One region of the Streptomyces sp. NPDC007264 genome, then DNA from elsewhere that is predicted to be linked to it. Evidence: riboswitches for the same ligand, from Rfam matches in the RefSeq annotation. Region 1 holds a riboswitch; each other region holds the start of a gene.
What was found. Region 1 has a riboswitch for thiamine pyrophosphate ahead of thiC (phosphomethylpyrimidine synthase ThiC). Riboswitches for the same ligand answer to the same signal wherever they lie in the genome.
Positions count from the first base shown of each region.

Region 2: another riboswitch for thiamine pyrophosphate. It lies ahead of thiD (bifunctional hydroxymethylpyrimidine kinase/phosphomethylpyrimidine kinase); the one in region 1 lies ahead of thiC (phosphomethylpyrimidine synthase ThiC).
Region 3: another riboswitch for thiamine pyrophosphate. It lies ahead of thiO (glycine oxidase ThiO); the one in region 1 lies ahead of thiC (phosphomethylpyrimidine synthase ThiC).
Region 4: another riboswitch for thiamine pyrophosphate. It lies ahead of ACFYMU_RS14990 (thiamine ABC transporter substrate binding subunit); the one in region 1 lies ahead of thiC (phosphomethylpyrimidine synthase ThiC).

Region 1 is NZ_JBIAFD010000001.1:81,050-85,919, forward strand. Features, by position in the region: gene thiC (phosphomethylpyrimidine synthase ThiC) at 1-1,590, opposite strand, end outside; TPP riboswitch at 1,583-1,738, opposite strand; gene ACFYMU_RS00390 (YibE/F family protein) at 1,811-3,181, shown strand; gene ACFYMU_RS00395 (SsgA family sporulation/cell division regulator) at 3,279-3,716, opposite strand; gene ACFYMU_RS00400 (IclR family transcriptional regulator) at 3,816-4,541, opposite strand.
Region 2 is NZ_JBIAFD010000008.1:28,996-33,865, forward strand. Features, by position in the region: gene ACFYMU_RS15490 (sulfite exporter TauE/SafE family protein) at 1-118, opposite strand, end outside; gene ACFYMU_RS15495 (thiolase family protein) at 323-1,510, opposite strand; gene ACFYMU_RS15500 (WhiB family transcriptional regulator) at 1,660-1,917, shown strand; gene ACFYMU_RS15505 (endonuclease) at 2,020-2,676, shown strand; TPP riboswitch at 2,768-2,859, shown strand; gene thiD (bifunctional hydroxymethylpyrimidine kinase/phosphomethylpyrimidine kinase) at 2,973-3,773, shown strand; gene gndA (NADP-dependent phosphogluconate dehydrogenase) at 4,043-4,870, shown strand, end outside.
Region 3 is NZ_JBIAFD010000006.1:409,251-414,120, forward strand. Features, by position in the region: gene ACFYMU_RS13265 (Rv2175c family DNA-binding protein) at 1-22, opposite strand, end outside; gene ACFYMU_RS13270 (NAD(P)/FAD-dependent oxidoreductase) at 121-1,347, opposite strand; TPP riboswitch at 1,485-1,597, shown strand; gene thiO (glycine oxidase ThiO) at 1,595-2,773, shown strand; gene thiS (sulfur carrier protein ThiS) at 2,770-2,970, shown strand; gene ACFYMU_RS13285 (thiazole synthase) at 2,974-3,768, shown strand; gene pknB (Stk1 family PASTA domain-containing Ser/Thr kinase) at 3,955-4,870, shown strand, end outside.
Region 4 is NZ_JBIAFD010000007.1:332,509-337,378, forward strand. Features, by position in the region: gene ACFYMU_RS14980 (hypothetical protein) at 202-828, shown strand; gene rlmN (23S rRNA (adenine(2503)-C(2))-methyltransferase RlmN) at 1,002-2,108, shown strand; TPP riboswitch at 2,141-2,246, shown strand; gene ACFYMU_RS14990 (thiamine ABC transporter substrate binding subunit) at 2,321-3,412, shown strand; gene ACFYMU_RS14995 (ABC transporter permease) at 3,388-4,870, shown strand, end outside.

The DNA of each region.
Region 1 (4,870 bases):
CTCGTCGTGGAAGTCCCGGGCCGTGTCCGGGTCGAGCGCCAGGTTGAACTGGTCCTCCCAGCGGAACTCGAAGCGCGCGTCGGACAGCGCGTCGTCCCACTCCTGCGCCCCGGGATGCCCCTTGGCGAGGTCGGCGGCGTGGGCCGCGATCTTGTAGGTGATGACGCCGGTCTTGACGTCGTCTCGGTTGGGCAGGCCCAGGTGCTCCTTGGGCGTGACGTAGCAGAGCATGGCCGTGCCCCACCAGGCGATCATCGCGGCACCGATGCCGGAGGTGATGTGGTCGTACGCCGGTGCGACGTCCGTCGTCAGCGGGCCGAGCGTATAGAACGGAGCACCCTCGCAGATCTCCTGCTGAAGGTCGATGTTCTCCTTGATCTTGTGCATCGGGACGTGCCCCGGGCCCTCGATCATGGTCTGCACGTGGAAACGCCGGGCGATGCGGTTGAGTTCCCCGAGAGTCCGCAGTTCCGCGAACTGCGCCTCGTCGTTGGCGTCCGCGATCGAGCCCGGCCGCAGGCCGTCGCCCAGCGAGTACGTGACGTCGTAGGCCGCGAGGATCTCGCACAGTTCCTCGAAGTTCTCGTACAGGAAGGACTCCTTGTGGTGCGCGAGGCACCACGCCGCCATGATCGAGCCGCCCCGCGACACGATGCCGGTCTTCCGGTTCGCGGTCAGCGGCACGTACGCCAGGCGGACGCCCGCGTGGACCGTCATGTAGTCCACGCCCTGCTCTGCCTGCTCGATGACCGTGTCCTTGTAGATCTCCCAGCTCAGCTCCTCGGCCTTCCCGTCGACCTTCTCGAGGGCCTGGTAGAGCGGCACCGTGCCGATCGGCACGGGGGAGTTGCGCAGCACCCACTCGCGGGTGGTGTGGATGTTGCGGCCGGTGGACAGGTCCATGACCGTGTCGGCACCCCAGCGGGTCGCCCAGGTCATCTTCTCGACCTCCTCCTCGATGGAGGACGTCACCGCCGAGTTGCCGATGTTGGCGTTGACCTTCACCAGGAACCGCTTGCCGATGATCATCGGCTCGCTCTCCGGGTGGTTGACGTTGGCGGGGAGCACCGCACGGCCTGCCGCGAGCTCCTCGCGGACGACATCTGGGGAGACGTTCTCCCGGAGCGCCACGAACTCCATCTCGGGGGTGATCTCCCCTCGGCGTGCGTACGCGAGTTGTGTCACCGCCTGCACGTCACGGCCGCGGCGCGGCTGGCGCGGCCGGCCCGGGAACACCGCGTCGAGGTTGCGCAGCCCACCGCGGGGCGCGGTGTGCCTGATTCCGTCGTCCTCGGGGCGGACGGGACGGCCCGTGTACTCCTCGGTGTCGCCGCGGGCGACGATCCAGTTCTCCCGCAACGGCGCCAGGCCCCTGCGGACGTCGGTCTCGACGAGTGGATCGGTGTACGGGCCCGAGGTGTCGTACAGGGTGACCGACCGCCCGTTGGTGAGATGCACCTGGCGAACCGGCACTCGGAGGTCGGGGCGCGAACCCTCGACATATCCCTTGTGCCAGCCGATGGACTTCCCGGCCTCCTGGGACGAGTCGTCCTGAACGGAGGCAGGCGTGCGTGCGTCCTTGATGGTCATGAGACCTACTCCCTACGCCGGCATTACCCGGTAACAGGTTCAGCGGTCGACGCAGCGGTGTCCGCTCGCCATGTTCCACGTGAAACATCGCGTCTGCGGAGGTCAGCGCCCTCTCAGCCCGGTGCTCCGAGCTCCCGCGTGTGCAAAGGTCCTCTCACGCTAGCGTCTCTTCGGGCAAGCTGAACAGTGGGCCTCGCGCACTCTTGCGATGATTCGGTCCGTGACCACGACACAGCACCCGCCTCCGCCCCTGCCCTCCGAGCCGCCCCACGGCCATGGCGCCGGCGACGGCCACGGCCATGCGCACAGCCACGGCCATGGCCCCGCGGCCCCCGTGTCGCGGCACCTGCGCCGCGTCATCGCCGCGATCCTGATCCCGTTCACGGTGGCGGTCGTGGTCGGTCTGGCGGTGCTGTGGCCCGACGGCGTCCCCGCGCACAAGCGCACCGGCGTCGGCTTCGACCGGCAGTCCCAGCAGGCCACGGTCGCCAAGCTGGTGGCGGTGGACTGCAAGTCCGTGAACGCCTCGGGGGACACGCCGACCGGTGACACCTCCACCGCTGAGGGGTCCTCCGCCCTCCAGGAGTCGGCCGGCGCCTGTCACAAGGCGACGGTGCGCGTCGACACCGGCAAGGACAAGGGCCGCACATTCACGGAGATCGTCCAGCCGGACCAGTCACGGCAGTTGCACCAGGGCGAGAAGGTCGTGGTCGCGTACGAGCCTTCCGCGCCCAAGGACCTCCAGTACTCGGTGACCGACGTGAACCGCTCCTTCCCCATGGCGCTGCTCGCCGGCATCTTCGCCGTCGCCGTGGTGATCGTGGGCCGGATGCGCGGCGTGATGGCGCTCGTCGCGCTGGCCGTCAGCTTCCTGGTGCTGAGCCTGTTCATCCTGCCGGCGATCCTGCAGGGCTCGAATCCACTGGTCGTGGCCGTGGTCGGGTCGAGCGCCATCATGCTGATCGCCCTCTACATGTGTCATGGCCTGTCGGCCCGCACCTCGGTGGCGGTGCTCGGCACGCTCGTCTCGCTGTCGCTGATCGGTGTGTTGGGCTCGTGGTTCATCGGCTGGGCGGCGCTGACCGGCAACACGGACGACAACACCGGTCTGATCCACGGCCTGTACCCGTCCATCGACATGAGCGGTCTGCTGCTCGCCGGCGTCATCATCGGCTCCCTCGGTGTCCTCGACGACGTGACGGTGACGCAGACCTCCGCGGTCTGGGAGCTGCACGAGGCCAATCCGTCGATGGGCTGGCGCGGCTTGTACCGCGCGGGAATCCGCATCGGCCGCGACCACATCGCCTCGGTCGTCAACACGCTCGTCCTGGCCTACGCGGGGGCCGCCCTGCCCCTGCTGCTGCTCTTCTCGATCGCGCAGAGCAGCGTCGTCACGGTCGCCGACAGCGAGCTGGTCGCCGAGGAGATCGTACGGACGCTCGTCGGCTCGATCGGTCTGGTCGCCTCGGTGCCGGTGACCACGGCGCTGGCCGCCCTCGTGGTCTCGGCGGACCGCTCGACCGCCGCCGCCCCGGCCGCCCGGACTGCGGCGCCCGCTCGTGGGGGAAGAGGTCGCCGCCGCAGGCACTGAGTCGACTCGCGCGGGAGCGCCGTGCAGAAGCGTTACGGCACCCCGCTGGGGATCTGCCGTACCGCTGCGAGGAACCGTTACGGCGCCGCATGCGGCGTCAGCCCGCGCTCTGTTCCTCCGCCAGGATCCGGTCCAGCGCCTCCTCCAGATGAGCGTCGAAGTCCTCGAGGGAACCCTCCTGCCCGAGGGGCACCAGCTTGTCCGTGCGGTCGAGGAACGCCACGAGGGGAACCGCCCCGGAACGGAACAGCGCCTGGTCCGCGCCCACCTGGAGCCGGATCAGCACATCGCCGAAGGTGTCCTGCTCGGCGGGAGCGATGTGCACATCCCCCTCCCCGCACGGCCGGCCCACCCCGTCCACCAGCAGCTCACGCCCGAAGGCCCACGTCACGGGGGCGTCACCGGGCAGATGGAACGTCAGCCGCACGGCATAGGGATCACACGTGTCGTAATGCAGCTCCACCGGAATGCGGAACGAGAGCTCCTCCGACACGAGAAAGCTCATCATGACCTCTGCCTGCACCGACTCGCGCATCGCCTACCCCGTCAGTAGCCCTCGACTGGCCAGGAATGATCACCGGCCACCTGATGCAAGTTTGCTGAAAGTACACGGTAGATCACAAGGAGTGAGTTTTCAGATGCTGATAGAGAGGGCGCGTGTCCCCAGCAGCCTGCCGGCCTCCGCCTGCAACCGGCGTGCCGCGGGCAGCAACCGGTCCGCCTGGTGGGACGGAAGGGAGATGGCCACCGCGGCGGCCGTCGCCCCCGCGGTGAGGGGAATCGCGGCACAGACCGTCCCGAGCGCGTACTCCTGGCGCTCGACGACGGGGTCCATCCGCCCCAGGCCCTCCAGTCGCCGCAGCAGCGTCTGCTCGTCGCGCACGGTGTACGGGGTGATCTGCTGCACGGGGTGACGGTCGAGGTGGTCCCGGCGGGCCTCGGCGCCGAGTTGGGAGAGCAGGCACTGGCCGATCGCGTGGGCGTGCGCGGTCCGGCGGAAGTCGGCCCACTCCGCGACCGCCGGACAGGCAGGGGAGTCGGCGACGCCGAGGACCTCGACCTCGCCCTCGCGGTAGACGGCGTAGTACACGGGGACGCCGATGGAATCACGCCATTGTGCGAGCGCTTCACCCACCGTGCTGCGACGTTTCTGCTGAGCCGCGGCGCCGCTCAGCCGCTCGGCGGCCTCACCCAGGAAGAACACGCCCTTCTCCCGGCGCAGATAGCCCTCGTGGGTCAGGGTCCGCAGCAGGTGGTACGCCGTGGGGAGGGGCAGGCCGACCTCGCGCGCCAGCTGCTTGGCGGGGGCCCCGTACTCGCGGGCGGCGACGGCCTCCAACAGCCGCATCGCCCGCTGCACGGATCCGATGAGGGTGGTGGAGTGCGGTTGCACGGGCGGGCGGTGCGCCTCCGCCGGTGAGGTGCGCCGCTGTGCGGGCGGGGTGGGCGGGGCTGGTGAGTTCACGGGTGCGGTGCCAACCGTGGACAAGGTCACTCCCGGAGCGCGAGGGGGACCTCCCGTGCGGGGACGCGGGAGGGGATGCGCCGCGCGCGGGGCCTGCCGCGCGTCGAGCTCCGGACTTTAACGGTCGGCCGCCGCCCGCAGACCGCGTCACCGGCAAAACTTCCCCCGCCCGAGGGAACCTCAGATTCCTGTTACCGCACGCCCGTTACCGCACGCCCGGCGAC
Region 2 (4,870 bases), on a different contig from region 1:
CCAGGCTGACCGTGTTGGCGCCGCTCACCGCGGTCTTGGAGAAGCCGACGAGCATCGCCGCGGCGGCCAGCGCGGCGAACCCCCACGGGGATATGTCCCAGAGCGTCATCGTGTTCATGCGGGGACCGATGCTATGTCCATGCATCTGGACGCGTCAGGAGTGCCCCGCCGGGTGACCGGCGAAAGCCCCGGGCGTCGGCCCCGGGCCCAAGCGGGTCCGGGAAGCCCGGTGCGGTTCGGCAGCGCCCGAAAGGGGAGCGGGGAACTGCGCGACCAGCCACGACGGACCCGCGGGTGATGCACGGGACGTCCCGCGGAGCGCTCAGTGCCGTTCGACCAGCACCGTGCTGCCCTGCCCGACCCCCACGCACATGGTCGCGAGCCCGCGGCGGGAGCCGGTGCGGCGCATGCGGTGCAGCAGGGTTGTCAGGATGCGGGCGCCGGAGCAGCCGAGCGGGTGACCGAGCGCGATGGCGCCGCCGGTCGGGTTGACCAGCTCGGGGTCGATGCCGAGGCGGTCGACGCAGGCCAGGGACTGGGCGGCGAACGCCTCGTTGAGTTCGGCCTCCTGGATGTCGCCGATGGTCCAGCCGACGCGTGCGAGGGCCTTCTCGGTGGCCGGCACGGGGCCGATGCCCATGACGTCCGGGTGGACACCGGCCGAGGCACCGGCGACGTACCGGCCGAGGGATTCGAGCCCGAGCTCGTTCAGCGCCTCCTCGCTGACGAGCAGGAGTCCGGCCGCGCCGTCGTTCATGGGCGAGGCGTTGCCCGCGGTGACCGTGCCGCCGTCGCGGAACACCGGCTTCAGGCGGGCCAGTTTCTCGTACGAGGTGTCCTCGCGCACGCTTTCGTCGGCGGTCACCACGACACCGTCGGGACGGGTCACGGGCAGGAGTTCGTCGTCGAAGCAGCCGTCCTTGCGGGCGTCCGCGGCCTGCCGGTGGCTGCGCAGCGCGAACTCGTCCTGCCGTTCACGCGGCACGCCGTACCGCTGGGCCACCTCCTCGGCGGTCTCCCCCATGGCCAGCAGGCCGTGGAGGTCCTTCATCGCCGGGTTGACCAGGCGCCAGCCGAGGCGGGTGTCCGCGGTCTCGATACGGTGCGGCAGCGCCTCGTCGGGCCGGGGCAGCACGAAGGGGGCGCGGCTCATGGACTCGGAGCCACCCGCGACCACGATCTCGGCCTCGCCCGCCGCGACGGCGCGGGCGGCGGTCGTCACGGCCTCCAGGCCGGAGGCGCACAGCCGGTTGACCGTGGCGCCCGGCACGGACTCGGGCAGGCCGGCGAGCAGCACGGCCATGCGGGCGACGTTGCGGTTGTCCTCGCCGGCCTGGTTGGCGGCTCCCCAGTAGACGTCGTCGATGCGGGCCGGGTCGAGGGCCGGCACGTCGGCCATCAGGCCGCGGATCACGGTCGCGGCCAGATCGTCGGGCCGTACGGAGGCCAGGGCGCCGCGGAGTTTGCCGATGGGGGTGCGACGGGCTGCCGCGAAGTGGACGGTGCGCACGACGGGACTCCTGGTCGGACGGTGATAGTTAATTAGCACTGCTAGTTTTGGACTATAGACCGCCGCGGGTCGGCTGGGAAGATCCCGGGACCCCGCGTCGCCGTCCTCGGCCTTGTTTCGCCCGATCCGTCCTGGGGACCCGGGCGCGCATGGAGTGGTTGCGGCACGCGGCATGCAGGGGCGAGGACCCCGAACTGTTCTTCCCCGTCGGGACGACGGGACCGGCCCTCGACGACATCGCCGCCGCCAAACGCGTCTGCCGCCGCTGCCCCGTGATCGCGCAGTGCCTGGCCTGGGCACTGAGCAGCGGGCAGACGGCGGGCGTGTGGGGCGGCACCGGCGAGGACGAACGCGCCGATCTGCTGCGGACCATGAGACACCGAGCGGCAAGGAGAAGCGCACGATGAACGGTGGTGCCGTACGACCTCCCAGGAGCCGGCGGCCCGGCCGCGGACCCGGGACGACGACGCTCGGCCACGACCCGCTCGAGCCGCCACGATGAGGCCGTCATGACCCGCACGAGCGACACGGCCGGCGTCATCCGGGAACTCGTCACCGAGCACGGGCGCACCTACGCCGAGGAGGCGGGCATCCGGCTCGAGGACACACCGCAGCCGCTCTATCGGCTGCTGCTGCTGGCCCTGCTGCTCAGCGCCCGCATCCGCGCGTCGGTCGCCCTCGCCGCGGCGCGCGCGTTGCACGACGCGAACCTCAGCGACCCGCGCCGCATGGCCGGCTCCGACTGGCAGGAGCGCGTCGACGCCCTGGGGCGGGGCGGCTACCGGCGCTACGACGAACGGACGGCGACCCAGCTCGGCAACGGCGCCGAACTGCTTGAGGAGCGCTGGGGCGGCGACCTCCGGCGCCTGCGCAAGGAGGCCGACGGGGACGTCGCGGCCCTGCGCCGGCTGCTCCAGGAGATACCGGGGATGGGGCCGGCCGGTGCGGACATCTTCCTGCGCGAGGCGCAGCGGGTCTGGCCGGAGGTGGCCCCCCACCTGGACGCCAAGGCGCTGTCGGGGGCGGAGCGGCTCGGGTTGCCCAAGGACCCGGGGAAGCTGCTGAAGCTCGCCGGGGACACCGAACCCGCCGTGCTGGCCGCCGCGTTGGTGCGTGCGGCCCTGGACCGGAAGCTGGCCGAGGACGTGCTGGAGCACGCCGCCTGAAGGGCGTCGGGCGGGCGCGCGGTGCCGCGCGCAAGGGCCGCGGCGGCCCTTGCGCGCGGCAGTTCCCCGGTCCCGGGTTAGTCTGTGCGCCGTACCGGACACGGGGTGCCCCTGCGGGCTGAGATCACACCCGTCGAACCTGAACCAGTTCGCACTGGCGGAGGGATGTCTTCCATGCCATCGGCGCGTGTTTCCCGCTCCCGGCCCGCTGACGGCCCACGGGTCGTCCTCGACGGGCGGACGCCCACCGCTCCCCGCGCTCCCGGGGGTTCCGCCGCGTTCCCGGTGGCCCTCGTATGAGCGCCCCGCCTCGTGTCCTGACGATCGCCGGGTCCGACTCGGGCGGCGGCGCCGGGATCCAGGCCGATCTGAAGACCATGCTGGCGCTCGGCGCCCACGGGATGAGCGTGGTCACCGCGGTCACGGCCCAGAACTCCCTCGGTGTGCAGGGCGCTTGGGAACTGCCCGTGGAGGCGGTGCGCGCGCAGTACCGCAGCGTCGTCGGCGACATCGGCGTCCAGGCGGTCAAGACGGGGATGCTCGCCTCGCCCGCGCTCGTCACGGCCGTGGCCGAACTGCTCACGGACCGTGCGGCCCCGGTCGTCGTGGACCCGGTGAGCGTCTCCAAGCACGGCGACCGGCTGCTCGCGGACGACGCGCTGGACGCCGTACGCACCCGCTTGCTGCCGCTGGCCACGGTGGCCACGCCGAACCTGGACGAAGTGGCGGAGCTGACCGGTGTCACGGTGACCGACGAGCCGGGTCTGCGCCGTGCGGCCGCGCGGCTGCTGGCGTACGGGCCCCGGTGGGTGCTGGTGAAGGGCGGACATCTGCCGGGCGGGGCGGCGGTGGACCTGCTCACCGACGGCCGCGAAGAGCACTGGCTGCGCGCTCCGCGCCACGACAACCGTCACACCCACGGCACCGGCTGCACCCTCGCCTCCGCCGTCGCGGTCGGGCTCGCGGAGGGCCTCGCGGTGCCGGAGGCGGTGCGGCGTGCCAAGGAGTACGTCACGGCGGCGATCGCCGCGGGGTTCGCGCTGGGCGCCGGGATCGGGCCGGTGGACCACGGGTGGCGACTGCGCACGAGGGCGTGAGAGAGGCCGCGGCTGCGCACGGGGGCGTGCGGGGAAGCCGCGGCTGCGCACGGGGGCGTGCGGGAGGCCGCGGCGCCGCGCCCCCACCCCGGGACCTGAGCGGATGGGGCCGCGCCGGTCCTCCCGACCGAGGTGCCGCTCCGTGCGGTGAGCAACTCCCGCCCCGCCGTCCGTACTCGATCGGTACAGCGGCACGAGCCGTACCGAGCGACATCCGCACCGCCCGCCGCACGCGCGGGCGGCGCGGATCCGGACCCAAGGAGCACAGCATGCAGGCGACCGCGCAGATCGGCGTCACCGGGCTCGCGGTGATGGGCCGCAACCTGGCCCGGAACTTCGCGCGACACGGGTACACCGTCGCCGTGCACAACCGCACCCCCGCCAGGACCAAGGCACTGGTCGAGGAGTTCGGGCACGAGGGCGCGTTCGTGGCCGCCGAGACGGCCGAGGAGTTCGTGGCGGCGCTGGAGCGTCCGCGCCGTCTCATGATCATGGTGCAGGCGGGCGCGGCGACCGATGCGGTGATCGAGGAGTTCGCCCCGCTCCTGGAGCCCGGAGACATGATCATCGACGGTGGCAACGCCCACTTCGCCGACACCCGCCGCCGCGAGCGGTCACTGCGCGAGCGCGGTATCCACTTCGTCGGCGCGGGCGTCTCGGGTGGCGAGGAGGGCGCACTGCACGGACCGAGCATCATGCCCGGCGGCTCGGCGGAGTCGTACGCCGCCCTCGGCCCGATGTTCGAGAGGATCAGCGCGAAGGTGGACGGTGAGCCGTGCGCGACCCATGTCGGCACGGACGGCGCCGGGCACTTCGTGAAAATGGTCCACAACGGCATCGAGTACGCCGACATGCAGCTGATCGGCGAGGCGTACGACCTGCTGCGCCAGGTGGCGGGGTTCTCCCCCGCGACGATCGCCGAGACCTTCCGCGCGTGGAACACGGGGCGCCTGGACTCGTATCTGATCGAGATCACGGCCGAGGTGCTGTCCCATGTGGACGCGGCGACCGGCAAGCCGTTCGTGGACGTCGTCGCGGACGCCGCCGGGCAGAAGGGCACAGGGCGCTGGACCGTGCAGACCGCGCTGGAGCTGGGC
Region 3 (4,870 bases), on a different contig from region 1:
TCTTTGCGTCAATCTCGGTCACGGGACAAGCGTGCCATCCCGGACTGACAGTCGGAAGCGGGGCTCCTCCGGCCGGGGGCCGGTTGCCTCCTGCGGAGGAACACGGCGCGTCCCCGCGACCTACGCCGTGGCCTCCTTCAAGGGGCGGGACGGGTCCGCCAGCAGGTCCGGGTCCATCCGCGCGCCCGACTCGATCAGGCGGCGGCCCTGGGCGAGATCCCGGGGCCGGCCCACCGCCAGGAGGCCCACCAGGCGGCCGGACCGCAGCCAGCACACCGTCCACGCGGCGCCCCCCGGGTCCCCGCGCCACACCAGCGTGTCGGCGGACGCGTGGTGGCCCACGTACTGGACGAAGCGGCCGAACTGCTCCGACCAGAAGTACGGCACCGGGTCGTAGGCCACCGGGGCCTGCCCGATGATGTTCGCGGCGACCGCGCGCGGTCCCTGGAGGGCGTTGTCCCAGTGGTGCACGAGGAGCCGCTCCTCGTACCGCCCCGAGGGGAAGGACGCGCAGTCGCCGACCGCGTACACGTCCGGCGCCGACGCGCGCAGGTGCCGGTCGGCCAGCACCTCGCCGTGCACGCCCAGGGTGATGCCCGACCCGGCGAGCCACGCGGTGGCGGGACGCGCCCCGATGCCCACGACCACGGCGTCCGCGGGCACCCTGGAGCCGTCGTCGAGCACCACGGCCCCCGGCTCGACGCGCTCCACGCGCGCGCCCGTGCGCAGCTCGGCCCCGCTGTCGGCGTACCAGGCCGTCATCGGGGCGGACACCTCGGCGGGCAGCACCCCCGCGAGCGGCCGGTCCGCCGCCTCCACCACGGTCACCGCGCAGCCCGCCTCGCGCGCGGCGGTGGCGAACTCGGCGCCGATCCAGCCCGCGCCCACGACGACGACGTCGTGCTGCCGCGCGAGGACCGGCCGCAGCCGCTCGGCGTCGTCCAGGGTGCGCAGCAGATGCACCCCGGGGACACCCTCCGCGCCCGGCAGCCGGATCGGCTCCGCTCCGGTCGCGATGACCAGGACGTCGTACGGGACGGGGCCCTGCGCGGTGTCCAGCTCGTGGTCGCCGGGGCGTACGCCGAGCACCTCGCTGCCCAGCCGGAGCTCGATGCCGAGGGCCTCGAAGTCGATGTCGAAGGCGGAGCCCTCCGCCTTGCCGAGCAGGACGGCCTTGGACAGCGGCGGCCGGTCGTAGGGTTGGTGCGGCTCCGCGCCGATCAGCTTCACGTCGCCGGTGAAGCCCTGTTCCCGCAGGGCGACCGCGGTCTGCACCCCGGCCATGCCCGCGCCCACGACGACGACGTGCCGGACCGCACCACCCTGTTGCTGCCTCTGCTCGCTCACCTGATCACCATAGACACCTGACGATTTGTCAGTCAGCCTGCGTGCCGGGTGATGTGTTCCACAGCCTCCGCACACGCCGCGGCCACCGGGGCGGAGGCTCCCTTACCGCGCTGTACGGCACGGGCTAGGGTGGCACCGTAAGCACTCGCGGGAGCCCGGACGCACCGGGCTGAGAGGGAGGCTGGACGGCCTCCGACCGTACGAACCTGATCCGGGTCATGCCGGCGAAGGGAGGGGCTGGACGCCCATGTCGCGTACATCGGACGACGTGTCGACCACGTCGGACGTCCTCGTCATCGGGGGCGGGATCATCGGGCTCGTGACCGCCTGGCGGGCGGCGCAGCGCGGGTTCGGCACGGCGGTGGTGGATCCCGGACCGGGCGGTGGAGCCGCCCAGGTGGCCGCCGGGATGCTCGCCGCCGTCACCGAACTGCACTACGGCGAGCAGACGCTGCTCGGCCTCAATCTGGAGTCCGCGCGCCGCTACCCGGACTTCGCCGCCGAGCTGACCGAGGCCGCCGGCCTGGACCTCGGCTACCGGCGCTGCGGCACGCTCGCCGTCGCGCTCGACGCCGACGACCGCGCCCAGCTGCGCGAACTGCACGCCCTGCAGCAGCAGTCCGGCCTGGAGTCGGAGTGGCTGAGCGGGCGGGAGTGCCGTCGGCTGGAGCCCATGCTCGCGCCGGGCGTGCGCGGAGGGCTCAGGGTCGACGGCGACCACCAGATCGACCCGCGCCGGCTCGCCGCGGCCCTGGTGACGGCCTGCGAGCGCGCCGGGGTGGTCTTCCACCGGACGAGGGCGGAGCGGCTCTCGGTGGTACGGGAGCGGGCCGCCGGGGTCACGACCGCCGACGGCACCGACCTCACCGCGGGGCAGGTCGTCCTGGCCGCGGGCAGCCTCAGCGGACGGCTCGCGGGCGTCCCCGACGAGGTGGTGCCGCCCGTGCGACCCGTGAAGGGCCAGGTGGTGCGGCTGACCGTGCCGGAGCCGTACGCGCCCTTCCTGAGCCGCACCGTGCGGGCCGTCGTCCGCGGCGGCCCGCTGTACCTCGTGCCGCGCGAGAACGGCGAACTGGTCATCGGGGCGACCAGCGAGGAACTGGGCTGGGACACGACGGTCACCGCGGGCGGGGTGTACGAGCTGCTGCGGGACGCGCACGAGCTGATGCCGGGGATCACCGAGCTGCCGCTCACCGAGACCCGGGCGGGGCTGCGCCCCGGTTCTCCGGACAACGCGCCGATGCTCGGCCCCAGCGGCCTGGAGGGCCTGCTGCTCGCCACCGGCCACCACCGCAACGGCGTCCTGCTCACGCCGGTCACCGGCGACGTCATGGCGCACGTCCTGACCACCGGCGACCTTCCGGACGAGGCCCGCCCCTTCACCCCCAGGCGCTTCGCCGCCGCGCTCACGGAGCAGCCCGCATGAACATCTCGGTCAACGGGGAGCCCCGGCAGGTGGCTCCCGGCACCGCGCTCGACGCGGTCGTGCGGACCCTCTCGGCGGCGCCCTCCGGCGTGGCCGCCGCCGTCAACGAAACCGTCGTCCCGCGCGGCCAGTGGTCGTCGACGTCCCTCCGCGAGGGGGACCGCGTCGAGGTCCTCACCGCCGTCCAAGGAGGCTGACCCATGGCCGACGATCCCTTCGTCCTCGGTGGTACGACCTTCTCGTCCCGGCTGATCATGGGGACCGGGGGCGCGCCCAGCCTCGATGTGCTGGAGCGGGCCCTGGTGGCGTCCGGCACGGAGCTGACGACCGTGGCGATGCGCCGCGTGGACGCCACGGTGCACGGTTCCGTGCTGTCCGTGCTCGACAGGCTGGGCATCAGGGTGCTGCCGAACACGGCGGGCTGCTTCACCGCGGGCGAGGCCGTGCTCACCGCCCGCCTCGCGCGCGAGGCGCTCGGCACGGACCTCGTCAAGCTGGAGGTCATCGCCGACGAGCGGACCCTGCTGCCCGACCCGGTGGAGCTGCTGGACGCGGCCGAGACCCTGGTCGACGAGGGCTTCACGGTGCTGCCGTACACGAACGACGACCCCGTGCTCGCCCGCAGGCTGGAGGACGTGGGCTGCGCCGCGGTCATGCCGCTGGGCTCGCCGATCGGCTCGGGGCTCGGCATCCGCAACCCGCACAACTTCCAGCTGATCGTCGAGCGCGCGCGCGTGCCGGTCATCCTGGACGCGGGCGCGGGGACGGCGTCGGACGTGGCGCTGGCGATGGAGCTGGGCTGCGCCGGCGTGATGCTCGCCTCGGCGGTGACCCGGGCGCAGGAGCCGGTGCTGATGGCGGAAGCCGTGCGGCACGCGGTGGAGGCGGGCCGGCTCGCGCGGCGGGCGGGCCGCATCCCACGGCGCCACTTCGCGCAGGCGTCGTCACCGGCGGAGGGCATGGCCCGTCTGGACCCGGAGCGGCCCGCCTTCTGAACCGGCCGGGCCCGCACACGCCTCCCGCGCGCCCGCCGGACGCGCGGGGCGCGGGCGCGGGGGCGCGGACACACGGGGCGCGGGGCACGTGCGCGCGGCACGGTGTGCGTCACAGGTCGGCTGCAGTCGTGCCCCGGTTCGACGGAACGGCTGGGGCCGACAGTGGGTCCTCGTACACTCACCTGCGTGGATACGACCCTTCAGGACCCTCTCGTCGGGCGGGTGCTCGACGGCCGTTATCGCGTCGACGCGCGGATCGCGGTCGGCGGGATGGCCACGGTCTACCGGGCCCTGGACACCCGCCTCGACCGTGTCCTCGCGCTCAAGGTGATGCACCCGGCGCTGGCCGCCGACGGCTCGTTCGTGGAGCGCTTCATACGCGAGGCCAAGTCCGTGGCCCGCCTCGCCCACCCGAACGTGGTCCAGGTCTTCGACCAGGGCACCGACGGGTCGTACGTCTATCTCGCCATGGAGTACGTCGCCGGGTGCACCCTGCGTGACGTGCTGCGGGAGCGCGGGGCGCTGCAGCCGCGCGCCGCCCTGGACATCCTGGAGCCGGTGCTGGCCGCGCTGGGCGCCGCGCACCGTGCCGGGTTCGTGCACCGTGACATGAAGCCGGAGAACGTCCTGATAGGGGACGACGGCCGGGTGAAGGTGGCCGACTTCGGTCTCGTCCGGGCCGTGGACACGGTCACGAGCACGACGGGCGCCGTCCTCGGCACGGTCTCGTACCTCGCCCCGGAGCAGTTGGAGCACGGCACGGCGGACCCCCGGGTCGACGTGTACGCGTGCGGGGTCGTCCTCCACGAGATGCTCACCGGCGCCAAGCCGCACCAGGGCGACACCCCCGCCCAGGTGCTCTACCGGCATCTGCACGAGGACGTGCCACCGCCGTCGGCCGCGGTGCCGGGGCTGGCCTGGGAGCTCGACGAGCTGGTCGCCTCGGCGACCGCGCGCGACCCGCGGCTGCGCCCGCAGGACGCGGTGGCCCTGCTCGGCCAGGTGCTCCAGGCCCGCAGCGCGCTCACCGCCGAGCAGTTGGACGCGGTGCCGCCGCAGGCCGTCGCCTCGGACCACGCCGGCGCCGAGGACCGCACGAGCG
Region 4 (4,870 bases), on a different contig from region 1:
CTGACCGTCGTTCCGACATGCTAGCGGGCTCAGCCTCTAAGCGGGCTGGAGCAGGATGATCCGCCTTCAATCGGTTCTACCGCTACGACAGGACTGTGGCGCGGTTCTGCCTCTGTCATGGTGGCCGAATCGCCCCCTTGTGGGTCCTTCGCGTGGCTGTCACACAGTTGAGAAGCGGACGATCCGAGGAGAGGACGCCTCATGTGCGAGTTGAGTGGTGATCTGGCTGTGCCGTCGGACTGGGCAACCGAGCGGTTCGGGCGGCACGCCGGCGCGCTCGCCGTCGCGGTGCCACTGCAACTGGCCAAGGCACACTCGAAGGCTCACGCGGCGCACATTGCGGCGGGGCTAAAGAAGCGGAGCCCCTACGGTGTGGCCCTGGTCGGGGCTGTGCGTGAGGGCCTGGCGGACGCGGCGCGGGAGTTGGGGGAGTCCGTACGGGACGTACGAGGGTACGAGTACGCCGTGATCAACGAGCACGCGCTCTTTCCCTTCAGGTACGCGGACAAGCTGCGGCCCCTAGATCGCGCACGGTTGCCTGCCAATGCGTCGCCGACTCGCCGACGGCTGTTCCGGGCCCATGGGCCGCAGGCTCCAGACGGGCTGTTCGAGGTCGACGCCGGCCTGGCAACGGAGGAGTACCTGGGACTGCACGAGGCGTTCGAGGAGCTGGGGGCCTCCACGAGGCTCGTCTGCGTGTTCTTCACGGCCGACGCGGAGAACGGCATCCATGTCATCCACTGGGGAGAGGCTCACCTCGAACCGGACCGCACCTTCACGTGGCTATACAAGGAACAGCTCCCGGTCGCTCCCATGCCGCTTGAGTGACGGGTGTCGGTCGGCGGAGCAGCTTCCGATCTCCGCTCCCGGCTCGGTTCATTCCTGGGCCGTCCCTGGGCCGTCCGAGGCCGCTCAGCAGCGACCGGTGGCGACTACTAACGACAGTCGTAGCGAGCGACAGCCCCAGGTCACCCGACTGGATCTGCGACACTGGACGCACCATGCCCAAGCCCGGAGAACTGACCTTCACCGCGCCGCGCGAAGCCAAGAAGCCGCCGCGGCACCTCGCCGACCTCACGCCCGCCGAGCGCAAGGAGGCGGTCGCCGCGATCGGTGAGAAGCCGTTTCGCGCCAAGCAGCTCGCGCAGCACTACTTCGCGCGGTATGCGCACGACCCCGAGCAGTGGACCGACATCCCTGTCTCCTCCCGCGCCGGGCTCCAGGAGGCGCTGCTGCCGGAGCTCATGACGGTCGTCCGGCATCTGTCGACCGACCGGGGCACGACCCGCAAGACGCTGTGGCGGCTGTTCGACGGGACGCTCGTCGAGTCCGTGCTGATGCGCTACCCCGACCGGGTCACCATGTGCATCAGCTCGCAGGCGGGCTGCGGGATGAACTGCCCCTTCTGCGCCACGGGGCAGGCCGGCCTCGACCGCAACCTGTCCACCGCCGAGATCGTGCACCAGATCGTGGACGGCATGCGAGCGCTGCGCGACGGCGAGATCCCGGGCGGTCCGGCGCGGCTGTCCAACATCGTCTTCATGGGCATGGGCGAGCCCCTGGCCAACTACGGGCGGGTCGTCGGCGCCATCCGTGCCCTCACCGCCCCCGCCCCGGACGGGCTCGGGCTGTCCCAGCGCGGGATCACCGTGTCGACGGTGGGCCTGGTGCCGGGCATCCACCGCCTCACCGACGAGGGCCTCAAGTGCCGGCTCGCCATCTCGCTGCACGCCCCGGACGACGAGCTGCGGGACACCCTCGTCCCGGTCAACACGCGGTGGAAGGTGCGCGAGGTGCTGGACGCCGGGCTGGAGTACACCGCCAGGTCCGGGCGCCGGCTGTCCATCGAGTACGCGCTGATCCGGGACATCAACGACCAGGCGTGGCGCGGCGATCTGCTCGGTCGGCTGCTCAAGGGCAAGCCCGTGCACGTCAATCTGATCCCGCTGAACCCCACGCCCGGCTCCCGGTGGACCGCCTCGCGGCCCGAGGACGAGAAGGCGTTCGTCGAGGCGATCGCCGCCTACGGGGTACCGGTCACCGTCCGGGACACCCGGGGCCAGGAGATCGACGGAGCGTGCGGGCAGCTGGCGGCCGGCGAGCGGTAGGACGGTAGTCTGACCCCCGTAAGCACATCTTCATATTCCGACAGGGGAGCGCCACAGCGCTGAGAGTGCGGGAACGACCGCAGACCCTCTGAACCTCGCCCAGGTCATTCTGGGTAGGAAGTTCGGTCTCCATTCAGGCTGTTGCGCCCTGCCCGGGTCCGCTCCGCGTTCCCGGGCGGGGCCGCGTCTCTTCCTGGTCACCTCCAGGAGGAATGTCAGTGAACAACATCGGCAGGCAGTTCGCGGCCGCGGTCGTCGGGCTGGGCATGGTCACGCTGTCCGCGTGCGGCTCGTCCGGCTCCACCGGCGGCAGCGGCGGCGACTCCACGACCGTGACCCTCGTCAGCCACGACTCGTGGGCCGCGTCCAAGAGCGTCGTCGCGGCCTTCGAGAAGGAGTCCGGCTACCGCGTCCGGGTCCTCAAGGACGGCGACGCGGGACAGGCCGTCAACAAGGCGATCCTCACCAAGGACAACCCGCAGGGCGACGTCTTCTTCGGCGTCGACAACACGCTGCTGTCCCGGGCGCTCGACAACGGGCTGTTCCAGCCGTACCGGGCCGAGGGCCTCGACCGAGTCGGCGGGCAGTACCAGCTCGACCGCGACAAGCACCGGGTCACACCGGTCGACTTCGGCGACGTCTGCGTCAACTACGACAAGAAGTACTTCGCCGACCACAGGCTGGCCCCGCCCGCCTCCTTCGACGACCTCACCAAGCCCGCGTACAGGAACCTGCTCGTCACCGAGAACGCCGCCACCTCCTCGCCCGGCCTCGGCTTCCTGCTCGGCACGGCCGCCCGGTACGGCGACCGGGGCTGGCCGGAGTACTGGAAGAAGCTCAAGGCCAACGGCGTGAAGGTGGTCGACGGCTGGGAGCAGGCGTACGACCAGGAGTTCTCCGGATCCGCCGGCGGCAGGAAGGCGGGCGGCGACCGGCCGCTCGTCGTCTCGTACGCATCCTCCCCGCCCGCCGAGGTCGTCTACGCCGAGCCCCGCCCGAAGACGGCGCCCACCGGTGTCGCCGACGGCACCTGCTTCCGGCAGATCGAGTTCGCGGGCCTGCTGAGCAACGCGCACAACACCAAGGGCGGCAAGGCGTTCCTCGACTTCCTGATCGGCACGAGGTTCCAGCAGGACATGCCGCTCAACATGTTCGTGTACCCGGTGGTGAAGGGCGCCGCGGTGCCCGCCGAGTTCACCGCGTACGGGCCCGCGGCGAAGGACCCCGAGACCATGGCCCCGGCCGAGGTCGCCGCCCACCGCGACCAGTGGGTCAAGGCATGGACCTCGCTCGTACTGAAGTAGCTCGTACCGAAGGAGACCCGAGGAGGCGCGGGAACGCGGCGCGGTGGGGGCTCATCGCCCTGCCGGTCGCGTTCTTCGCGCTCTTCTTCGCCTACCCCGTCGCCGCGATCGTCGCCCGTGGCCTCCACGCCGACGGGGCGTGGCACCCCGGGGCCGTCGTGGACGTCCTCGCGCAGCCCGGCATGCGGCACGTGCTGTGGTTCACCACCTGGCAGGCGCTGGCCTCGACCGCCCTGACGCTCCTCGTCGCGCTCCCCGGTGCCTACGTCTTCGCCCGCCTCGCGTTCCCGGGCAAGGAGGTGCTGCGCGCCGTCGTCACCGTCCCGTTCGTGCTGCCGACCGTCGTGGTCGGCACGGCCTTCCTCGCCCTCGTCGGCCGTGGCGGACTCCTCGACGACCTGTGGGGCGTCCGGCTCGACACCACCGTGTGGGCCGTCCTGCTCGCCCATGTCTTCTTCAACTACGCGGTCGTCGTCCGCACGGTCGGCGGTCTGTGGGCGCAGCTCGACCCGCGCCAGGAAGAGGCCGCGCGCGTCCTCGGCGCCTCCCGGTTCGCGGCCTGGCGGCAGGTGACCCTGCCCGCGCTTGGCCCGGCCCTGGCGGCCGCCGCCCTGATGGTGTTCCTCTTCACGTTCACCTCGTTCGGCGTGGTGCAGATCCTCGGCGGCCCCGCCTTCTCCACGCTGGAGGTCGAGATCTACCGCCAGACCTCGGAGATCTTCGACCTGTCCACGGCCGCCGTGCTGACGCTCGTCCAGTTCGCGGCGGTGGGCGCGATCCTCCTCGCGCACGCGTGGACCGTGCGCCGCCGCGAGAGCGCGCTGCGCCTGGTCGATGCCTCCCGCACCGCGCGCAGGCCGCACGGGGCGGGCCAGTGGGCGCTGCTCGCCTCCGTCCTGCTCACCGTGGGCGTGCTGCTGGTGCTGCCGCCGGCCGTCCTCGTCCTGCGGTCGTTCGACGCCCCCGGTCTCGGCTACTACGCGGCGCTGACCCGCACGGACGGCGGAACCTTCCTCGTCCCGCCCCTCGACGCGGTCGGCACCTCGCTGCGGTACGCCGTCGCCGCCACGCTCATCGCCGTGCTGATCGGGAGCCTGGCCGCCGCGGCCCTCGCCCGCAGGGACGCCGGGCGTCTGGTCCGCGGCCTCGACGCGCTGCTGATGCTGCCGCTCGGCGTGTCCGCCGTCACCGTCGGCTTCGGGTTCCTGATCGCCCTCGACCGGCCGCCGCTCGACCTGCGCGGCTCATGGATCCTGGTGCCGCTCGCGCAGGCGCTGGTGGGCGCCCCCTTCGTGGTGCGCACCATGCTGCCCGTGCTGCGGGCCGTGGACGAGCGGCTGCGGGAGGCGGCGGCCGTGCTCGGGGCCTCGCCGTGGCGGGTGTGGCGGGAGGTCGACCTGCCGATCGTGCGGCGGGCGCTGCTGATCGCGGCCGGGTTCGCGTTCGCCGTGTCCCTGG